Linked DNA regions of Variovorax terrae. The protein of the gene in region 1 interacts with the protein of each later gene in a pairwise test. Links are inferred from orthologs where the notes say so. Each region holds a gene or a part of one and is shown on either strand. Other genes may lie near its edges.

Region 1 (9,177 bases):
CCCAAACGCTGACGCGCCATCCCCGCCAACGGATCGGCCGCAGGGCCTGCGCTGGGACGCGGCCGCCGGCGCCCGCCTCAGCGGATGCCGCCGACGTAGCGCGGCGCGTTCGGGTCGCGCGGGCTGCGCGGCTTGCCGGGTTCGAGCGTCGATTCGGCGAACCCCGATTCGCCATAGGAAGAAGGCCCGAAGCCGCTGCCGCCTTCGCCGGCCGCCGCGGGCGCCGGGGCTGGCGCGGCGTGCTGCTGCAGCCTCTCGCGCACGGCCTGGGCCAGCGGGCGCGCAGGCGCCCTCGAGGCTTCGGCCATGGCCTGCTCCAGCCGCAGCGCCCATTCGGCCAGGTCCGGGTGGCCTTCTTCGAGCGCCTTGGCGCGCGCGAAGCGCACGATCTCGGCCGCGTAGTCGGTGTTCGCGGCCATCCATTCGGTGTCGGTCACGCGCCCGGTCTTGCGCCGCAGCAGGACATGCAGGTGGGCAGCGATCGCGAGTTTTTCACTGTCCAGCATGAGGCTCTCCCGTCAGGAAATGCGTTCCCGGTGTTGGCCGATGTCCAGGCCGTTCAACTCCGTCTGCTCATCGACCCGCAGGCCCACGATCAGGATCGTGACCCACAGCAGCAGGGAGGTCATGATCAGGCTGTAGGCCATCACCGCGCCTGCGCTGACGGCCTGCACGAAGAGGCTGCCCTCCGCGCCTGAGATCGTCTTGCTCGCGAACACGCCGGTCAGCAGGCAGCCCACGATGCCGCCGATGCCGTGCACGCCGAACACGTCGAGCGAATCGTCGGCATGCAGCAGGCGCTTCAGGCCGGTGGCGCCCCAGTAACAGGCAGCGCCCGCCACCAGGCCGATGACCAGCGCCGAGCGGGGCGAGACGAAGCCCGAGGCCGGCGTGATGGCCACCAGCCCCGCCACCAGGCCCGAGCACAGGCCGAGCAGCGAGGGGCGGCGGCGCAGCACCCACTCGCCCAGCATCCACGAGATGGCGCCGGCCGCCGCGGCGATGTGCGTGACGGCCATCGCCAGGCCGGCGCGGCCGTCGGACGCCACGGCCGAGCCCGCGTTGAAGCCGAACCAGCCGACCCACAGCAGGCCGGCGCCGGCCATGGTGAGGCCGAGGTTGAAGGGCTCGAACGGCTCGCGCCCGTAGCCGCGCCGCGCGCCTAGGAAGTAGGCGCAGACCAGGCCCGAGACACCGGCGTTGATGTGCACCACCGAGCCGCCCGCGAAGTCGAGCGCGCCCAGTTTGGCCAGCCAGCCGCCCGGCTCCCAGACCCAGTGCGCCACCGGCGCGTAGACGAACAGCGTCCACATGCCGATGAACCAGAGCATGGCCGAGAAGCGCATGCGCTCCACGAACGAGCCCACCACCAGCGCCGCGGTGATGATGGCGAAGCTGAGCTGGAACATCGCGTAGACCGACTCGGGCACGTTGGGCGCGACGTGGCTGACCGCCACCTTGCCCGCCTCCTTCATGTAGTCCAGGCCGCTGAACCACAGCCGTTCGCTGCCGCCGAGCCAGCCGCTGCCCGGGGTGAAGGCCCACGAGTAGCCTACGGCGAACCACAGCAGGCTGACCAGCGCCGCGATGGCCACCACGCAGGCCATGGTGTTGAGCACGTTCTTCTTGCGCACCATGCCGGCATAGAACAGCGCGATGCCCGGCAGCGTCATCAGCAGCACCAGCGCCGTGGAGGTCATCATCCAGGCGGTGTCGGCCGCGTTCAGGCTGTCCTGCGGCACCAGCGAGGGGCGCGTCGGGGCGGCGGCAGGCGCCGGGGCGGGCACGGCAACGGCCGGCGCCACCTGCGCTGCGGGCGCTTCGGCCGGTGCGCTGGCCGTGGCGGCCGGCGGGTTTGGAGGAGCCGCGGGCGCCTGGGCCCAGGCCATGGCCCCGCACCCCGCCCAGAGCCCGATGATCAGGATGATCCGCCGTCCGACTGCCCTCATGATGGTTCCCGTTTTGTGCCCAACTGCAAGCTGCTCTGCATAAGTCATGCCAAAGCGCGGCGGCGTTTTGCGCCCCTTCCTGCGGCACCGGATCGCCCGCCATGGCGCGAAGGCCTGGCCGGGAAATCCCCAATGCACTGGGAAAGTGCATCCGGTAAAGTGTTACCACTCGCAACCGGGCCACGCTGCCCGTGAGGGCGAGGGACCGAGGAGACACCCACAAGTTACCAGAATACATTTGCAGGCATCCCGCGAGATGCTGATTCACAAGGCGCCGGCCCAGCCGGCGCCTTTTTCTTTTTCTGGAACCAAACCCGCCAAGGTCCGCATCGCACGGTCATTCCATGCTATTGATTTGAGAGTACGCACGGATGCGACAATCGAGTCATGGAATTGTTTGTCGTGTCGCTGGCCTCGCTGCTGGCCGGTTTTGTGGACTCGATCGTGGGCGGCGGCGGCCTGATTCTGGTGCCCGCCCTGTTCGCCACCTTCCCCACCACCCACCCTGCCACCCTGTTCGGCGTCAACAAGAGCGCCTCGGTCTGGGGCACGGCCATCGCCACCTGGCAGTACCACCGGCGCGTGCAGATGCGCTGGGCCGCCCTGCTGCCGGCCGCCGCCGCGGGCTTTGCCGGCTCGTTTGCCGGCGCCTGGGCCGTGACCGTGATCTCGCCGGAATTCCTGCGCCGGCTGCTGCCCTTCATCCTGATCGCGGTGCTGGCCTACACGCTGGCCAAGAAGCAGCTCGGCCACACCCATGCGCCGCGCCTGTCGGGCCGCGCCGAGACGCTGGCGGCCAGCGTGATCGGCCTGGTGCTGGGCTTCTACGACGGCTTCTTCGGCCCCGGCACCGGCAGCTTCTTCGTGTTCCTGTTCGTGCGCTGGCTGGGCTACGACTTCCTCAACGCCTCGGCCTCGGCCAAGCTGCTCAACACCGCCACCAACCTGGCCGCGCTGATCCTGTTCGCGCTCAAGGGCCATGTGTGGTGGCATTTCGCGCTGACGCTGGCCATCGCCAACGTGGTCGGCAGCCTGCTGGGCACGCACATGGCGCTCAAGCACGGCACGGGCTTCGTGCGCAGCGTGTTCATCCTGGTGGTCAGCGCGCTGATCCTGAAGACCGGCTACGACGCCTTCCTGCGCTGATTGCTACGGTTTTAATAGCGCCCGATGACCGCAGGACAAGGACATCCAGCCGTTTTCACCATGAAACAGCCGCCTGAGCCGGCGCAAAGGCGTTTTCGGGGCAACAGACCCTAGCGCTCGGCCCGGCCCGCGGCCACGGTCAGCGGCCCCGGGGCGGGCGGCGCGCCAGCCGCCACGGGCGCCGCGGCCGATGCCGCAGGCACGGCGGCAGCCAGGGCGCCCACGCCGCCGGCCGGCGGCCAGGCCACGTCCGCCGCCGCCCGCGGCTTGCCGAGGGGCGCGGAGGCCTGGCCCTTCTGCACCGCCGCCAGGTCCTGCTCGCTCGGGTACTGGCCGAGCAGCCAGTAGTCGAACACGCGGCGCGCCAGCGGCGCGGCCACCTCGGCGCCCCAGCCGGCGTTCTCCACGATCACGGCCAGCGCGATCTTCGGCTCGTCGGCCGGCGCGAACGCCATGTAGACGGCGTGGTCGCGCTGGTGCTCCTCGAGCTTGGCCTTGTTGTACTTGTCCTTCTGGCCGATGGTCACGGCCTGCGCGGTGCCGGTCTTGCCCGCGCTCAGGTAGCCGGCGCCCGCGAACACGCGCGCCGAGGTGCCCTCCTGCGTCACGCCCACCAGGGCGCGGCGCACCACGGCCACGTTCTCGGGCTTGAAGCCCAGGTCTTCGGGCGCGGGCTGCACCACCGGCTCGCGCGTGCGCGTCACCGCGTCCTGCGTCGCCAGCACCAGGTGCGGCTTGTGCTTGACGCCGTTGTTGGCCAGGATGGCCGTGGCCTGCGCCATCTGCAGCATGGTGAAGGTGTTGTAGCCCTGGCCGATGCCCAGCGAGATGGTTTCGCCCGCGTACCACTTCTTCTGCTCGGGGCGCTTGTAGGCATTGCGCTTCCACTCGGTGCTGGGCAGCACGCCGCGCACCTCGCCGTTGATGTCGATGCCGGTGATCTGGCCGAAGCCCAGCGGCTTCATGAAGTCGTGCATGGTGTCCACGCCCATGTCGTTGGCCAGCGAGTAGAAGTACACGTTGCTCGACTTGACGATGGCGCGGTACATGTCGACCGGCCCGAGCGCGATGTCGCCGTGGCTGCGGAAGGTGTGGCCGCCGAAGGTCCAGGAGGCGTTGTCCTGGATGATGGCGCTGGGCGAGCGCTTGCCGGTCTGCAGCGCGGCCATGGCCATGAACGGCTTGTAGGTGGAGCCCGGCGGGTAGGTGCCGCGCAGGGCCCGGTTGAGCAGCGGCTTGTCGAGCGACTCGTTGAGCGCCTGCCAGTTCTCCACGTCGATGCCCTCGACGAACAGGTTGGGGTCGAAGGTGGGCTTGCTCACGAAGGCCAGCACCTCGCCGTTGCGCGGATCGAGCGCGACCAGGGCGCCGCGGCGCTCGCCGAACATGTCCTCCACCAGCTTCTGCAGCTTGATGTCGAGCGACAGCATCACGGTGTTGCCCGGCGTGGCCGGGTTGCTGGCGAGCTTGCGCACGGCCCGCCCGCCGGCCGAGGTTTCGACTTCTTCCACGCCGGTGATGCCGTGCAGTTGCCGCTCGTAGCTCTGCTCGACGCCGAGCTTGCCGATGTAGTCGGTGCCGCGGTAGTTGCTGTCGTCCTCGGAGTCCTCGATGCGCTCCTTCTCGGCCTGGTTGATGCGGCCGATGTAGCCGATCACGTGGCTCGCCAGCTCGCCGTAGGGGTAGTTGCGGAACAGCCGGGCCTTGATGTCCACGCCCGGAAAGCGGTAGCGCTGCGCCGCGAAGCGCGCCACCTCCTCGTCGCTCAGCCGCGTGCGCACGGGCAGCGACTCGAAGCTCTTGGACTCCTCCAGCAGCTTCTTGAAGCGGCGCCGGTCGCGCGGCTGGATGTCCACCACCTGCGCCAGCGCATCCAGCGTCTGCTCGAGGTTGCCGGCCTTGGACGGCGTGATCTCCAGCGTGTAGGCCGAGTAGTTGGTGGCCAGCACCACGCCGTTGCGGTCCAGGATCAGCCCGCGGTTGGGCACGATCGGCACCACCGCGGTGCGGTTGCTCTCGGCCTGCTCGTCGAGGTCCTCGTGGCGGATGACCTGCAGGTAGGCCAGCCGCAGCACCAGCAGCAGGAACGCCAGCAGCACCACGGCGCTGGCCACCAGCACCCGGCGCCGGAAGCGGGACAGGTCGGCTTCGACGTTGGGCAGCTCGGTCATTGGAGCCCCCACGCTCCCCGAGGGCGCTGGCCTTGCTTGAAGCGGCCCTGCGCTGCGGCCGTGCGGGCGTTCATAGCGGTCTGTTCTCGTCGGGATCGGGCGCCCGGCGCTGCGGCGCCAGCAGCAGCACGCTCACCACCGGCCACAGCAGGGCCTCGAACAGCGGCGCCAGCAGCAGGCTCAGGCCGGGAAACACGCCGCCGCCGATCATGCGGATGGTCAGCTCGATCGCATGGGCCGCGACGAACAGCGGCAGCACCTGCAGCGCCTGCGAGGGCACGCTGAACCACAGCAGGCGGCGGTGGATGGTGATGGCGAAGAAGCTCAGCGCGGTGTAGGCCCAGGCATGCTGGCCCAGCAGCGCGGCCTGGTGCACGTCCATGCACAGGCCGAACACGAAGGCGGCGCCGATGCCCACGCGCAGCGGCTGGTGCACGCTCCAGAACACCAGCACCAGCGCCAGCACGTCGGGCATCCAGGCCACCCGCCCGAGCGGCACCAGGTTGACCAGCAGGGCCATCACCAGGCTGCCCCAGATGAACACCGGGTTGGCCGGCAGCAGCAGCTGCTGGCCCGGTCGCATGATCATGGCGTGCCTCCGGTGCGGTTCATTTGCGCGGGCCCTTGCGCGCCGTTTCGCGCGCGGCATCGCCCGGCGGGCGCTCGGGAATCTGCGCCGACACCGGGCTCAGCACCATGACGTAGCGCGCGCCCTGCACCAGCGCCTGCGGCACGCAGTGGATGCGGGCAAAGGCCGAGTCGGCGCGGCGCTCCACCTTGTCCACCTTGGCCACCGGCAGGCCCGGCGGGTAGACGCCGTCCACGCCGCTGGTGGTGAGCAGGTCGCCCGACTGCACGTCGGCATTGCCGGCCATGAAGCGCAGCTCCAGCCCGCCGCCGGCCAGGCCGGTCGGGTCGCCGTAGGCCACGCTGCGCGCGCCGGTGCGGGTGTTCAGCACGGGGATGGCCTGGTCGCGGTCGATCACCAGCGTGACCTCGCTGACCAGCGGATGCACGCGCGTGACCTGCCCCAGCACGCCGGACTCGTCGAGCACCGGCGAGCCGGCCTCGATGCCCTGGGCCAGCCCCTTGTCGATGATCACCTTGCGGGTGTAGGGGTCGGCCGCGTCGTACAGCACCTCGGCGGCCTGGGCCGGCGTGGTCACCTGCTCGCGCAGGGCCAGCAGCTTGCGCAGGCGCTCGTTCTCCTGCGCCAGCTGCTCGACCTGGTTGGCGCGCTGCGACTGCAGGGCCAGCTTGCGGCGCGCCGCCTGTTCCTCGCCCTGGGCGCTTTGCAGCGCCTCGAAATAGCTGCCGCCCTGGCGCGCGAGTTGCACCGGGCGCAGGGCCAGCCATTGAATCGGATAGAGCACGGTGGCCACCGCCGCGCGCAGCGGCTGCGTGACGCGAAAGCGCGCATCGGCCACCATCAGCAGCAGCGCCAGCGCGCTGAAGAACATCAGTTTGGACAGGGCCGACGGGCCCTGCTTGAAGAAGGGCGGGGGCGTGCGGTCCAGGGTGCCCAATGGCATGGTGGTCCTCTCCAGTCAACCGGCGGCCGGGCCGGGCATCGCCACGAAGTGGCGGGGCCGCGGCCGGTGGACTGGCTTCACGTCACTCCGAGGTAAAGATGCTGCCCATGCGCTCCATGCGCTCGAGTGCAATGCCGCAGCCGCGCACCACGCAGGTTAGCGGGTCCTCGGCCACCAGCACCGGCAGGCCAGTTTCCTCGGCCAGCAGGCGGTCGAGGTCGCGCAGCAGCGCACCGCCGCCGGTGAGCATCATGCCGCGTTCGGCGATGTCGGCACCGAGCTCGGGCGGGGTCTGCTCCAGCGCGTTCTTGACGGCCGAGACGATGTTGTTGAGCGGGTCGGTCAGCGCCTCGAGGATCTCGTTGCTGGAGATCGTGAAGGAGCGCGGCACACCCTCGCTGAGGTTGCGGCCCTTGACTTCCATCTCCTTGACCTCGGAGCCGGGAAAGGCGGAGCCGATGTTCTTCTTGATGGCCTCGGCCGTGGGCTCGCCGATCAGCATGCCGTAGTTGCGGCGGATGTAGTTGATGATGGCGTCGTCGAAGCGGTCGCCGCCCACCCGCACGCTGCCCTTGTAGACCATGCCGCCGAGCGAGATCACGCCGACCTCGGTGGTGCCGCCGCCGATGTCCACCACCATCGAGCCGCTGGCCTCGCTCACCGGCAGGCCGGCGCCGATCGCGGCGGCCATCGGCTCCTCGATCAGGTAGACCTCGGAAGCGCCCGCGCCCAGGGCGGATTCGCGGATCGCGCGGCGCTCGACCTGGGTCGAGCCGCAGGGCACGCAGATGATGATGCGCGGGCTGGGCTTGAGCACGCCGCGCGGATGCACCATCTTGATGAATTGCTTGAGCATCTGCTCGGTGACGGTGAAGTCGGCGATCACGCCGTCCTTCATCGGGCGGATCGCCTCGATGTTGCCCGGCACCTTGCCGAGCATGGCCTTGGCCTCGTGGCCGACGGCCTGGATGGTTTTCTTGCCCTGGGGGCCGCCTTCGTGGCGGATGGCGACGACCGAAGGCTCATCGAGAACGATGCCTTTGTCGCGGACGAAAATCAGGGTGTTGGCAGTACCAAGGTCGATGGCAAGGTCGGTGGAGAAGTACCGACGGAATGCTCCAAACATTACAGTCCTCTCGGGCACGGCCTGCGCTTCGGCGGGCCGTCGCCATGTGAAATGGGTCAGCAGGGGGGCGAAATCGTCATTTTTGGTGCAAATACCGGCTGTTTTGCAGCCGTTGCGTCAAAGGCGGGATAATACCCCATCCCCTGTGAATAACTTGTCGGGCAGCACTCTAAAAGGCGCTGGTTACACCCGGTTTCGACTCATCACCCGTCATGTCACTGACTTCTTCCGATATCGGGCGCATCGCCCATCTGGCGCGGCTGGAGCTGAGCCCCAGCGAAAGCGAGCGCATGCTCACGCAAATCAACGGCTTCTTCGACATCGTGGAGCAGATGCGCGCTGTGGATACCACCGGCATCGAGCCGCTGGCGCATCCGGTGGCCGCCATCCAGGACATCGCGCTGCGCCTGCGGGACGATGTGGCAAGCGAGCCCGACCAGCGCGAAGCCAACCAGCGAAGCGCGCCCGCGGTCGAACGCGGCCTGTTCCTCGTGCCGAAGGTGATCGAATGAGCACCGGCCGGGCACTGCATGAACTGGGCGTGGCGCAGCTCGCCGCGAAGCTGCGCGGGCGCGAGGTCTCCGCCGTCGAGACGGCGCAGCACTTTCTCGCGCGCATGAAGACGCACGAGGCGCTGGGCGCCTTTCTCGCGACGAACGAAGACGCCACGCTGGCGCAGGCGCGTGCGGCCGATGCGCGCATCGCCGCGGGCACGGCCGGCGCGCTCGAGGGCGTGCCGCTGGCGCACAAGGACATCTTCGTCACCACCGACTTTCCCACCACCGCCGGCTCGAAGATGCTGGAGGGCTACCGCTCGCCGTTCGACAGCACGGTGGTGCGCAAGCTGGCGGAGGCCGGCATGGTCACGCTCGGAAAGCTCAACTGCGACGAGTTCGCGATGGGCTCGGCCAACGAGAACTCGGCCTTCAAGCCGGTGCGCAACCCGTGGGACCCGACGCGCATTCCCGGCGGCTCCTCGGGCGGCAGCGCCGTGGCCGTGGCGGCGCGCCTCGCGCCCGCGGCCACCGGCACCGACACCGGCGGCTCGATCCGCCAGCCCGCGAGCTTCTGCGGCATCACCGGCATCAAGCCGACCTACGGCCGCGCCTCGCGCTACGGCATGATCGCCTTCGCCTCCAGCCTCGACCAGGCCGGCCCGATGGCGCGCAGCGCCGAAGACTGCGCGCTGCTGCTGTCGGCTCTGTGCGGCCCCGATCCCGACCGCGACTCGACCTCGCTCGATGTGCCGGCCG
Region 2 (9,290 bases), on another replicon or contig:
AGGTCATGGAGACGCCCAGATCGCCGGTGAACAGGATGCGGCTGACCGGATCGTAGAAGTGGAAGTTGCCCTCGGCGTGCATGAAGTGCGCCGGCAGCAGCCACAGTTCGCTCTCGCCCAGAGGCAGGCGTCCGCCGCCATCGGGAACGCCGATGATGCGGCCGTCGGTCTTGCCGACCTTGGTGAAATGCGGGACGAAGCGTTCCCAGACGCGCGAGATCACCAGCTTGGCCGGCGTGGAGGTGAGCCAGCGGTCGAGCGAGGCGATGATGTCCGGATCGGCGTGCGAGGCGATCAGATAGGACAGCCGCTGCGGCGAGAACTCGCGCGAGATCGAGAGGTACATCTCGTTGAACGCCAGGTTGCCGCCGGGGTCGAGCACCGCCCCCGTGCCGTGGTCCACGATCAGGAACTGGTTGGCCTGCACGGCCTGGCCGTCTTCCTCGATGAGGTCGGTGAACATCAGGCAGGCGTGGTGCCGGTCGCGGTAGATCTCGATGGGGGGTGACATGAAGGCCTTCGGGGATGAAGGCGCCACTGTAGGCCGCTGCTGCGCGGCGGGCCTTGACGCAGGTCAAGGCCCCGCATCCAGGGCTCAGCCGGGCAGCAGCTGTTCGTGCGCGAAGGTGTCCGCCGCCGATTCGCGCGTGCGGATCAGGGTGGCCCGGTCGCCGTCCACCAGCACTTCCGCGGCCCGACCGCGGGTGTTGTAGTTGCTGGCCATGCTCATGCAGTAGGCACCGGCCGACAGCACGGCCAGGGCGTCGCCCGGCTGGACGGCCAGCGCCCGGTCGCGGCCGATCCAGTCACCGCTTTCGCAGACCGGGCCGACCACGTCCCAGGTGGCCGCGGCCGAGGCGCGCGGCGACAGCGGCACGATCTGGTGAAACGCCTGGTACATGGCCGGGCGCGGCAGGTCGTTCATGGCGGCATCGATGATGCAGAAGTTCTTCTGCTCGCCGGGCTTGAGGTACAGCACCTCGGTCACGCAGACGCCGGCATTGCCGACCAGCGAGCGGCCGGGCTCGATCATGAGCTGGCGCTGGCCGAAGCCGCGTGCATCGAGCTTGGCCAGCAACTGCGCCCAGAGCGCATCGGCCTGCGGCGGGGTGTCGCCGTTGTAGTCGATGCCCAGGCCACCGCCGAAATCGATGTGGTGGATCGGAATGCCGGCGGCCTCGATCGTCTCCACCAGGTCCAGCACGCGGTCCATCGCGTCGAGGTAGGGCGTCTCCTCGGTGATCTGGGAGCCGATGTGGCAATCGATGCCCACCACCTGCAGCCCCGGCAATGCGGCGGCACGCTGGTAGGTGGCCAGCGCACGCTCGTGGGCCACCCCGAACTTGTTGCCCTTGAGGCCGGTGGAAATGTAGGGGTGGGTCTTGGGGTCCACATTCGGGTTGACGCGGATGCTCACCGGCGCGCGCTGGCCGGCCTGCACCGCCACGCTGCTGAGCACCTCAAGCTCGGCCTCGCTCTCGACGTTGAAGCAGCCGATGCCGGCCTGCAGCGCCTCCTGCATCTCGGCGCGGGTCTTGCCGACGCCGGAAAAAATCACCTTGCGCGGGTCACCGCCCACGGCGAGGACCCGGGCCAGCTCGCCGCCCGACACGATGTCGAAGCCGCAGCCGGCCTGCGCAAACACCTGCAGCACGCCGAGCGAGGAGTTGGCTTTCATCGCATAGCAGATCTGCGCCTGGCGCCCGGCGAAGCCGCGCTGGTAGGCGGCCAGCGCCGCCAGCATGGCGGCCTTGGAGTAGACGAACAGGGGCGTGCCGTGCTGGCGGGCCAGGTCGGCCAGACGCACATCTTCGATGAACAGGTCGTTGCCGCGGTAGGCGACATGGGGATGGCCGGGAAGGGAGCGTGCGGTCATGGGGCGGGCGATGAATGGAAGGAGAATCTTAGGTGCTGGCGCCTGGCGCGGCCAGTGGAAATCCATGCTTGTCGGGCCAGCGGGCCTGGATTTTCAGGGTCCAGGTCCGGCAAGGCTTTCAAATCCGGCGGCTCGGTCGAATCACTGAGTGGCCGGCGCAGAGGCTGCGGGCTTGGCGGGCGCGGCGGGTGAATCCGCTTCACCGGGAAGCCGGGGCCGCAGCGTTTCCGGCAGCGTGGCGCGCTGAGCCGCCGCCGGCCCGGTTGGCAAAAACAGGGCGCCCTTTTGGCCGCAGCCGCTCAGAGCCGCCGCGCTCGCAGCAAGGGCAATGGCGCTGACTAGAATTTGGGGAGCATTCAACATCACGGAATTGTAATGACCGACCCTGAATTCATGGACCGTGCCGAGGCCGTGCTGCGCGCGATCGAGTCCTGCTGCGACCGCATCAACGAGGAAACCGACGTCGACATCGACAACCAGCGGGTGGGCGGCATGATCACGCTGACCTTCCGCAACAGGAGCCAGATCATCGTGAACCTGCAAAAACCGTTGCACGAGATCTGGCTGGCGGCCAAATCAGGTGGCTATCACTATAAATTTGATAGCAAAGAATGGCGGGATACCAAGGACATGGGCGAGTTTTTCGCCAATTTATCGCGCAGCGCCACCGCTCAGGCGGGTCAGCCCCTGCAGTTCAGGGGCTGACGCCGGCACTCAGTTCTTGAACAGGTCGAGAATCCGTTTCTTCTCGTCCGACGGCGGCGGCGCCTGGGTGGGCGCTCCCTCGGGGGCCGCCGGTGCCGAGCCCTTGTCTTCCAGGCCCAGGCTGCTGACGCCCGAGCCCTTGACGTACTCGTCGTAGAACCACTCACCGCCCACGTTCACCACACCTTCGGGAGCGCTGTACTCCTGCACCGGCACGCCCTTGAGGGCAGTCTCCATGAAGCTGACCCAGATCGGCAGGCTCAGGCCGCCGCCGGTCTCGCGGTCGCCCAGCGAGCGCGGCGTGTCGTAGCCCATCCAGACCACCGCGGCCAGCGTGGGCTGGAAGCCGGCGAACCAGGTGTCGATCGAGTCGTTGGTGGTGCCGGTCTTGCCGAACAGGTCGGGACGCTTGAGCATCTGCTGGGTCTTGGCCGCGGTGCCGGAGCGCGCGACTTCCTGCAGCAGCCGGTCCATCACGAAGGCATTGCGCGCGTCGATGGCGCGCGCCGATTCGTTGGGCAGCGGCGGCTGGCTTTCGACCAGCACCTTGCCTTTTTGGTCGGTGACCTTGCTGATCAGCCAGGGGTTGACGCGGTAGCCGCCATTGGCGAACACCGAGTAGGCCGTGACCATCTGCATGGGGGTGACCGAGCCTGCGCCGAGCGCCATGGTCAGGTAGGCGGGGTGCTTGTCGGCGTCGAAGCCGAAGCGGGTGATCCATTCCTGGGCGTTCTGCGCGCCCACGGCCTGCAGCACGCGGATCGACACCATGTTCTTGGACTTGGCCAGCGCGGTGTGCAGCGGCATCGGGCCTTCGAACTTGCCGTCGTAGTTCTTGGGCTCCCAGGGCTGGCCGCCGGTGACGCCCGCGTCGAAGAACAGGGGCGCGTCGTTGACGATGGTGGCCGGCGTGAAGCCTTTCTCCAGCGCTGCCGAGTAGATGAAGGGCTTGAAGCTGGAGCCCGGCTGCCGCCAGGCCTGGGTGACGTGATTGAACTTGTTCTTGTCGAAATCGAAGCCGCCGACCAGCGCCTTGATGGCGCCGTCGCGCGGATCCAGCGCCACGAAGGCGCCTTCCACCTCGGGCAATTGGGTGATTTCCCAGGGGCCCTTGGGGGTCTTGACCACGCGGATCACGGCGCCGCGCCGGATCTTGATCTTGGGCTGGGCCTTGTCTGACAGGCCGGACTGCGCGGGCTTGAGCCCGTCGCCGGTGATCTCGATGGTTTCTCCGTTCTGGCGCACCGCCGCGATCTTCTTGGGATTGGCTTCCAGCACCACGGCCGACATCACGTCGCCGTTGTCGGGATGGTCGACCAGGGCGTCGTCGATTGCATCCTCGGCCTCCTTGGGGTCGGCGGGAATGTCGATGAACTGCTCCGGCCCGCGGTAGATCTGGCGCCGCTCGTAGTTCATGATGCCCTGGCGCAGGGCTTGGTAGGCCGCGTTCTGGTCGGCGGCCTTGAGGGTGGTGTAGACGTTCAGGCCGCGGGTGTAGGTGTCGTTGCCGTACTGCGCATACATCAGCTGGCGCACGGTTTCTGCCACGTATTCGGCGTGGACGCGCCCGTTGTCGGGCCCGGACTTGACGTGCAACTCTTCCTGGCGCGCGGTCTCAGCCTGCTCCTTCGTGATGAAGCCGTTGTCCTCCATCCGGTCGATGATGTAGAGCTGGCGGGAGCGGGCGCGCTTGGGGTTGTTGATCGGGTTGTAGGCCGAGGGCGCCTTGGGCAGGCCGGCCAGCATGGCGGCTTCGGCGACCGTGATGTCCTTGAGCGGCTTGCCGAAATAGGCTTCGGAGGCGGCGGCGAAGCCATAGGCCCGGTTGCCCAGAAAGATCTGGTTCATGTAGATCTCCAGGATCTGGTCCTTGCTCAGCAGGTGTTCCAGCTTGAAGGTCAGCAGAATCTCATAGATCTTGCGGGTGAGCGTTTTTTCGGATGACAGGTAGACGTTGCGCGCCACTTGCATGGTGATGGTGGAGGCCCCTTGGCTCTTGAGCCGCCCCACGTTGGCCAGGCCGGCCCGGATCACGCCGAGGTAGTCCACGCCGCCGTGCGAGTAGAAGCGGGAGTCCTCGATGGCGAGGACGGCGTCCTTCATGACCTGGGGGATGTCCTTGATGGGGGTCAGATTGCGGCGCTCCTCGCCGAACTCGCCGATCAGGGCGCCTTCCGACGAGAACACGCGCAGCGGAAGCTTGGGCCGGTAGTCGGACAGATCCGAGATGTCGGGCAGGTTGGGGTAGGCCACGGCCAGCGCGACCGCCAGCACCATCAGCAGCGACAAGATGCCCGCCAGCAGCAAGCCCCCTCCCCAGAGGGCCAGGCGCAACGACCAGACCACCCACCAGGGGCGAGGGCTGGCCGACGGGCCGGAAGACGAAGAGGAATCGCTGGATGTTGATTTGGAGGGCATAGAAATCTGCGTAAGGTCGCGTCAGCATTATAAAAATCAACGCTTTGCGAATTGGAGGGCCAACCCGGTCCAGATTGTTGCCTTGTTACGGTTGTGAAGCATCGCCTTGGCGGGCTGACTTGAACAGGGGCCGCCACCGTCGGATTTTGACAACGGTGAGGAGGGTCAAAAGTGGAAAAACCCTTTGTTGGACAAGGACCTTACTGATAGCATTCAAGTGAATTCTTAAGTTTTTACAGTTGTTTACATGACTGTTTCGGGGGACTACCTTGATCTCATTGGGGTCGTTATTTAGCCGCCAGCCCGCGCCTTTGCTGGGGCTGGACATCAGTTCGTCCAGCGTCAAGCTGGTCGAGCTGGGGCGCGACAAGGCTGGCAATCTGGTGCTCGAGCGCTGCGCGATCGAGCCGCTGGAGCGCGGCTGGATCACCGATGGCAACGTCGAAAAGTTCGATGAGGTCGCCGAAGCCGTGCGCCGGGTGGTCAAGAAGAGCGGAACCCGGACCAAGAACGTGGCGATGGCGCTGCCGCCCTCGGCCGTGATCACGAAGAAGATCATTCTGCCTGGCGGCATGAGCGAGGCCGAGCTGGAAATCCAGGTCGAGTCCGAGGCCAACCAGTACATCCCGTTCTCGCTCGACGAGGTCAGCCTGGACTTCTGTGTCGTGGGGCCCAGCTCGACCTCGGCCGGCGATGTGGAGGTGCTGATCGCCGCTTCGCGCCGGGAAAAGGTGCAGGACCGACAGGGGCTGGCCGAAGCTGCGGGGCTCAAACCCGTGATCATCGATGTCGAATCCTACGCTTCCCGGCTGGCGACCGGCCGCCTGATCGAATCCCTGCCCAACAAGGGCGTGGACACCATGGTGGCGCTGTTCGAGGTGGGGGCTTTCACGACCAGCATGCAGGTCATCCGGAACGATGAAGTCCTGTATGACCGCGACCAGGCCTTCGGCGGGGCCCAGCTGACGCAGTTGATCGTGCGCCAGTACGGCTTTTCGCCGGAGGAAGCCGAGACCAAGAAGCGCAATGGCGACCTGCCCGACGACTATGAGTCCGGCGTCTTGAGGCCATTCGTGGACAGCATGGCCCAGGAAATCGGGCGTGCGCTGCAGTTCTTCTTCACCAGCACGCCCCACAACCGGGTCGACTACGTGATGCTGGCTGGCGGCTCATCCGCGTTGCCGGGCCTGACCGACGCCGTGACGCACCAGACGACCTTTGCGTGCAGCCTGGTCAACCCGTTCGACGGGATGGAAATCGCCGAGGGGGTTCGCGAGAAGAAGATGCGCCGCGAAGCGCCTTCCTATCTGACCTCCTGCGGCCTGGCGATGCGGAGGTTCCTCCAGTGATCCTCATCAACCTGCTCCCTCACCGGGAAGTCGCACGAAAGCACCGGCGCGATGCCTTCTATGCGTCGCTCGGTGTCGCCGCCCTCGTCGGGGGCGTGGTGTCCGGCGTCATCTACCTCTGGTACGAGGCGCAGATTTCATCCCAGCAGGGCAAGAACGTGTTCCTGCAGGGGGAGATCAAGCGGCTCGACGGCCAGATCAAGGACATTGCCAACCTGCAAGCCGAGATCGCCGGGCTGCGGGCCCGGCAACAGGCTGTCGAGGATCTTCAGGCGGATCGCAATCTGCCGGTTCATCTGCTCAACGAACTCGTCAAGCAACTGCCTGACGGTGTGTACGTCACCACCATGCGGCAGGAAAACCAGAGTGTGGTGCTGCAAGGCGTGGCTCAGTCCAACGAGCGCGTCTCGGAATTGCTGCGCAATCTGGCGAACAACAGTCCTTGGCTGACGCGGCCGGAACTGGTCGAAATCGTGGCCAGCAGCGTGAACCTCGGGCCGCGTGACCAGCGGCGGGTGTCCAACTTCACAATGCGCGTGGGTCTCAGGCGCGCCAGCGAGGCGCAAAAGGCCGCGCTGGCTGCCAGCGCCGCATCTGCGCCGGCCTCGGCAGCAGCCAAGACCTGATGGATAGCGCCATGGCAAAGATTCCCTCACTCAATATCGACTTCGCTGGATTGCGCGAACGTGCGCAATCCCAGTTTCGCGGCCTGAACCCGAATGACCCTTCTTCTTGGCCAGCCCTCCCGCGCTATGCGCTGTGTGTGGCCGCAACCCTGCTGGTGATCACCGTATTGTGGTTCGTGTGGTTGAGCGGATCCGATTCCGAACTGGATGCCGAGCGCACCAAGGAGGTTCAACTGCGCGAAGACTACAAAAAGAAGCTGGCGCAGGCCGTCAATCTGGATGCTCTGAAGAAGCAGCGGGAGCAGGTGCAGCAGTATGTGACGCAGCTGGAGAAGCAGCTTCCCAGCAAGGCGGAGATGGATGCCCTGCTGTCGGACATCAACCAGGCCGGACTGGGGCGTAGCCTGCAGTTCGAGCTGTTCCGTCCGGGCCAGGTCAGCGTGAAGGAATACTACGCCGAGCTGCCGATCGCCGTGCGGGTGACGGGCCGGTATCACGATATCGGCTCATTCGCTTCGGATGTGGCCAACCTGTCACGCATCGTGACCCTCAACAACCTTGCCATCGTGCCGGCGCGTGACGGAAGCTTGACCATGGACGCGACGGCCAAGACCTTCCGCTATCTGGATACGGATGAGGTCGCCGCGCAACGCAAGGCCGCACCTGCAGGAGCCAAGAAATGATGCCGGCGCGCCTGATATCAGTTTGCTTGCTGGGACTGTGGGGGGTGATGCTCGCAGGCTGCAGTGGCTCGGGCCAGGAGGAATTGCAGCAATGGATGACTGAGCAACGCAACCAGACCCGGCCCAAGATACCCCCGATTTCCGAGCCGAAGCAGTTCACGCCTCAGGCTTACACGCAGGAAGGGGTTGCTGATCCATTCAGCAATCAGAAGCTGACGCAGGCACTCAAACGGGACTCCACCCAGGCGACGGCGAATGCGGCATTGATTACTCCGGAGTTGGCTCGCCGCAAGGAGGCGCTGGAGGCCTTCCCCCTGGATGCGATATCGATGGTGGGGAGTCTGGTGAAAACAGGGCAACCAGTGGCGCTGGTCAAGGTCGACAACCTTTTGTACCAGGTGCGCACCGGCAACTATCTGGGACAGAACTACGGGCGAATCACCAAAGTCAGTGAGACGGAGGTTGCTTTGCGTGAAATCGTGCAGGACGCCGCGGGTGAGTGGATCGAGCGTACAGCCACGTTGCAGCTGCAAGAAGGGTCAAAATGAACAAACAGAATTGGACGACAGGACATATGCTGCGACGGCTGACCTTGGGGTTCGCGGTGGCTGTGGCATCGCTGTCGGTGCATGCACAAAACACCATCGAATCGGTCACCAGTTCCATCCAGGGGGGGGCAGAAGTCGTCCGGATCGACTTGGCGCAGCCGCTGGCGGCTGTGCCGGCGGGCTTTGCCATCCAGACACCGGCCCGGATTGCGCTCGACTTTCCGGGCGTGGCCAATGGCCTGGGGCGCTCTGCCGTCGAGGTCAACCAAGGTAATTTGAAGACGGTCAATGTCGTGCAGGCCGGAGATCGTACGCGTGTCGTGCTGAACCTGAAGCAGGCGACGACCTATCGGGCCCAGGTCCAGGGCAAGTCGCTGTTGGTTATGTTGGATGCTACGTCGGTGGCGGCCCCAACGGCGTCCGTGGCCCCAGCCTTCGCCGAGAACCGCAACCGGGATACCCTGCCGATCAGGGATCTCGATTTCCGTCGGGGGACCGACAGCACCGGCCGGGTCATCGTCGATCTGGCCAATAACCAGGTGGGGGTGGACATCCGCCAGCAAGGGCAGACGCTGGTTGTCGAATTCATGAAATCCACGCTGCCCGAGGGCTTGAGGCGGCGTCTCGATGTGTCGGATTTCGGCACGCCGGTTCAGACGGTGACCACCTTTCAGAATGGCGATCGGGTGCGCATGGTGATCGAGCCCAAGGGGGCGTGGGAGCATAGCGCCTATCAGAGCGACAACCAGTTCGTCGTAGAGGTGCGGCCGCAGAAGGTCGATCCCTCGAAACTGACCCAGGGCCCGGGCTACAGCGGTGAAAAGCTGTCATTGAATTTCCAGAACATCGAGGTCCGCTCGCTGCTGCAGGTGATTGCCGATTTCACCAACTTCAATATCGTGACGTCCGACTCCGTGAGCGGCGCCGTGACGCTGAGGTTGAAGGATGTGCCCTGGGACCAGGCGCTGGACATCATCTTGCGCGCCAAGGGGCTGGGCATGCGCAAGACCGGCAATGTGTTGTGGATTGCCCCCAAGGATGAAATCGCCGCCAAGGAAAAGCTGGAGCTTGAGGCGCAAGTCGCC

Evidence for each region.
Region 2: the proteins of mrdA (region 1) and MMF98_RS17350 interact in binary tests that used the Escherichia coli proteins (3 or more experiments, as listed by UniProt). The link is inferred for Variovorax terrae from one-to-one orthologs.

What each region holds. Positions count from the first base shown.
Region 1 is NZ_JALGBI010000003.1:33,317-42,493, forward strand. Bases 2,737-5,702 are described here. They hold mrdA (penicillin-binding protein 2), read right to left. Parts: upstream 5,267-5,702; coding sequence 3,206-5,266; downstream 2,737-3,205. Other genes in these bases: MMF98_RS19530 (sulfite exporter TauE/SafE family protein), read left to right, coding at 2,737-3,095; mreD (rod shape-determining protein MreD), read right to left, coding at 5,337-5,702. Also shown: MMF98_RS19515 (hypothetical protein), read left to right, coding at 1-12; MMF98_RS19520 (hypothetical protein), read right to left, coding at 78-506; MMF98_RS19525 (ammonium transporter), read right to left, coding at 519-1,949; more of MMF98_RS19530, read left to right, coding at 2,337-2,736; more of mreD, read right to left, coding at 5,703-5,855; rod shape-determining protein MreC, read right to left, coding at 5,875-6,798; MMF98_RS19550 (rod shape-determining protein), read right to left, coding at 6,881-7,924; Asp-tRNA(Asn)/Glu-tRNA(Gln) amidotransferase subunit GatC, read left to right, coding at 8,137-8,436; Asp-tRNA(Asn)/Glu-tRNA(Gln) amidotransferase subunit GatA, read left to right, coding at 8,433-9,177. UniProt on the Escherichia coli protein: Catalyzes cross-linking of the peptidoglycan cell wall. Responsible for the determination of the rod shape of the cell. Is probably required for lateral peptidoglycan synthesis and maintenance of the correct diameter during lateral and centripetal growth.
Region 2 is NZ_JALGBI010000002.1:405,806-415,095, forward strand. The notes cover bases 2,296-5,374. They hold MMF98_RS17350 (penicillin-binding protein 1A), read right to left. Parts: upstream 5,000-5,374; coding sequence 2,591-4,999; downstream 2,296-2,590. Other genes in these bases: cyaY (iron donor protein CyaY), read left to right, coding at 2,296-2,581; MMF98_RS17355 (pilus assembly protein PilM), read left to right, coding at 5,269-5,374. Outside these bases: MMF98_RS17330 (oxygen-binding di-iron domain-containing protein), read right to left, coding at 1-511; lysA (diaminopimelate decarboxylase), read right to left, coding at 596-1,876; LPS translocon maturation chaperone LptM, read right to left, coding at 2,018-2,239; more of cyaY, read left to right, coding at 2,252-2,295; more of MMF98_RS17355, read left to right, coding at 5,375-6,348; MMF98_RS17360 (PilN domain-containing protein), read left to right, coding at 6,345-6,974; MMF98_RS17365 (type IV pilus inner membrane component PilO), read left to right, coding at 6,986-7,657; MMF98_RS17370 (pilus assembly protein PilP), read left to right, coding at 7,654-8,205; MMF98_RS17375 (type IV pilus secretin PilQ), read left to right, coding at 8,202-9,290. UniProt on the Escherichia coli protein: Cell wall formation. Synthesis of cross-linked peptidoglycan from the lipid intermediates.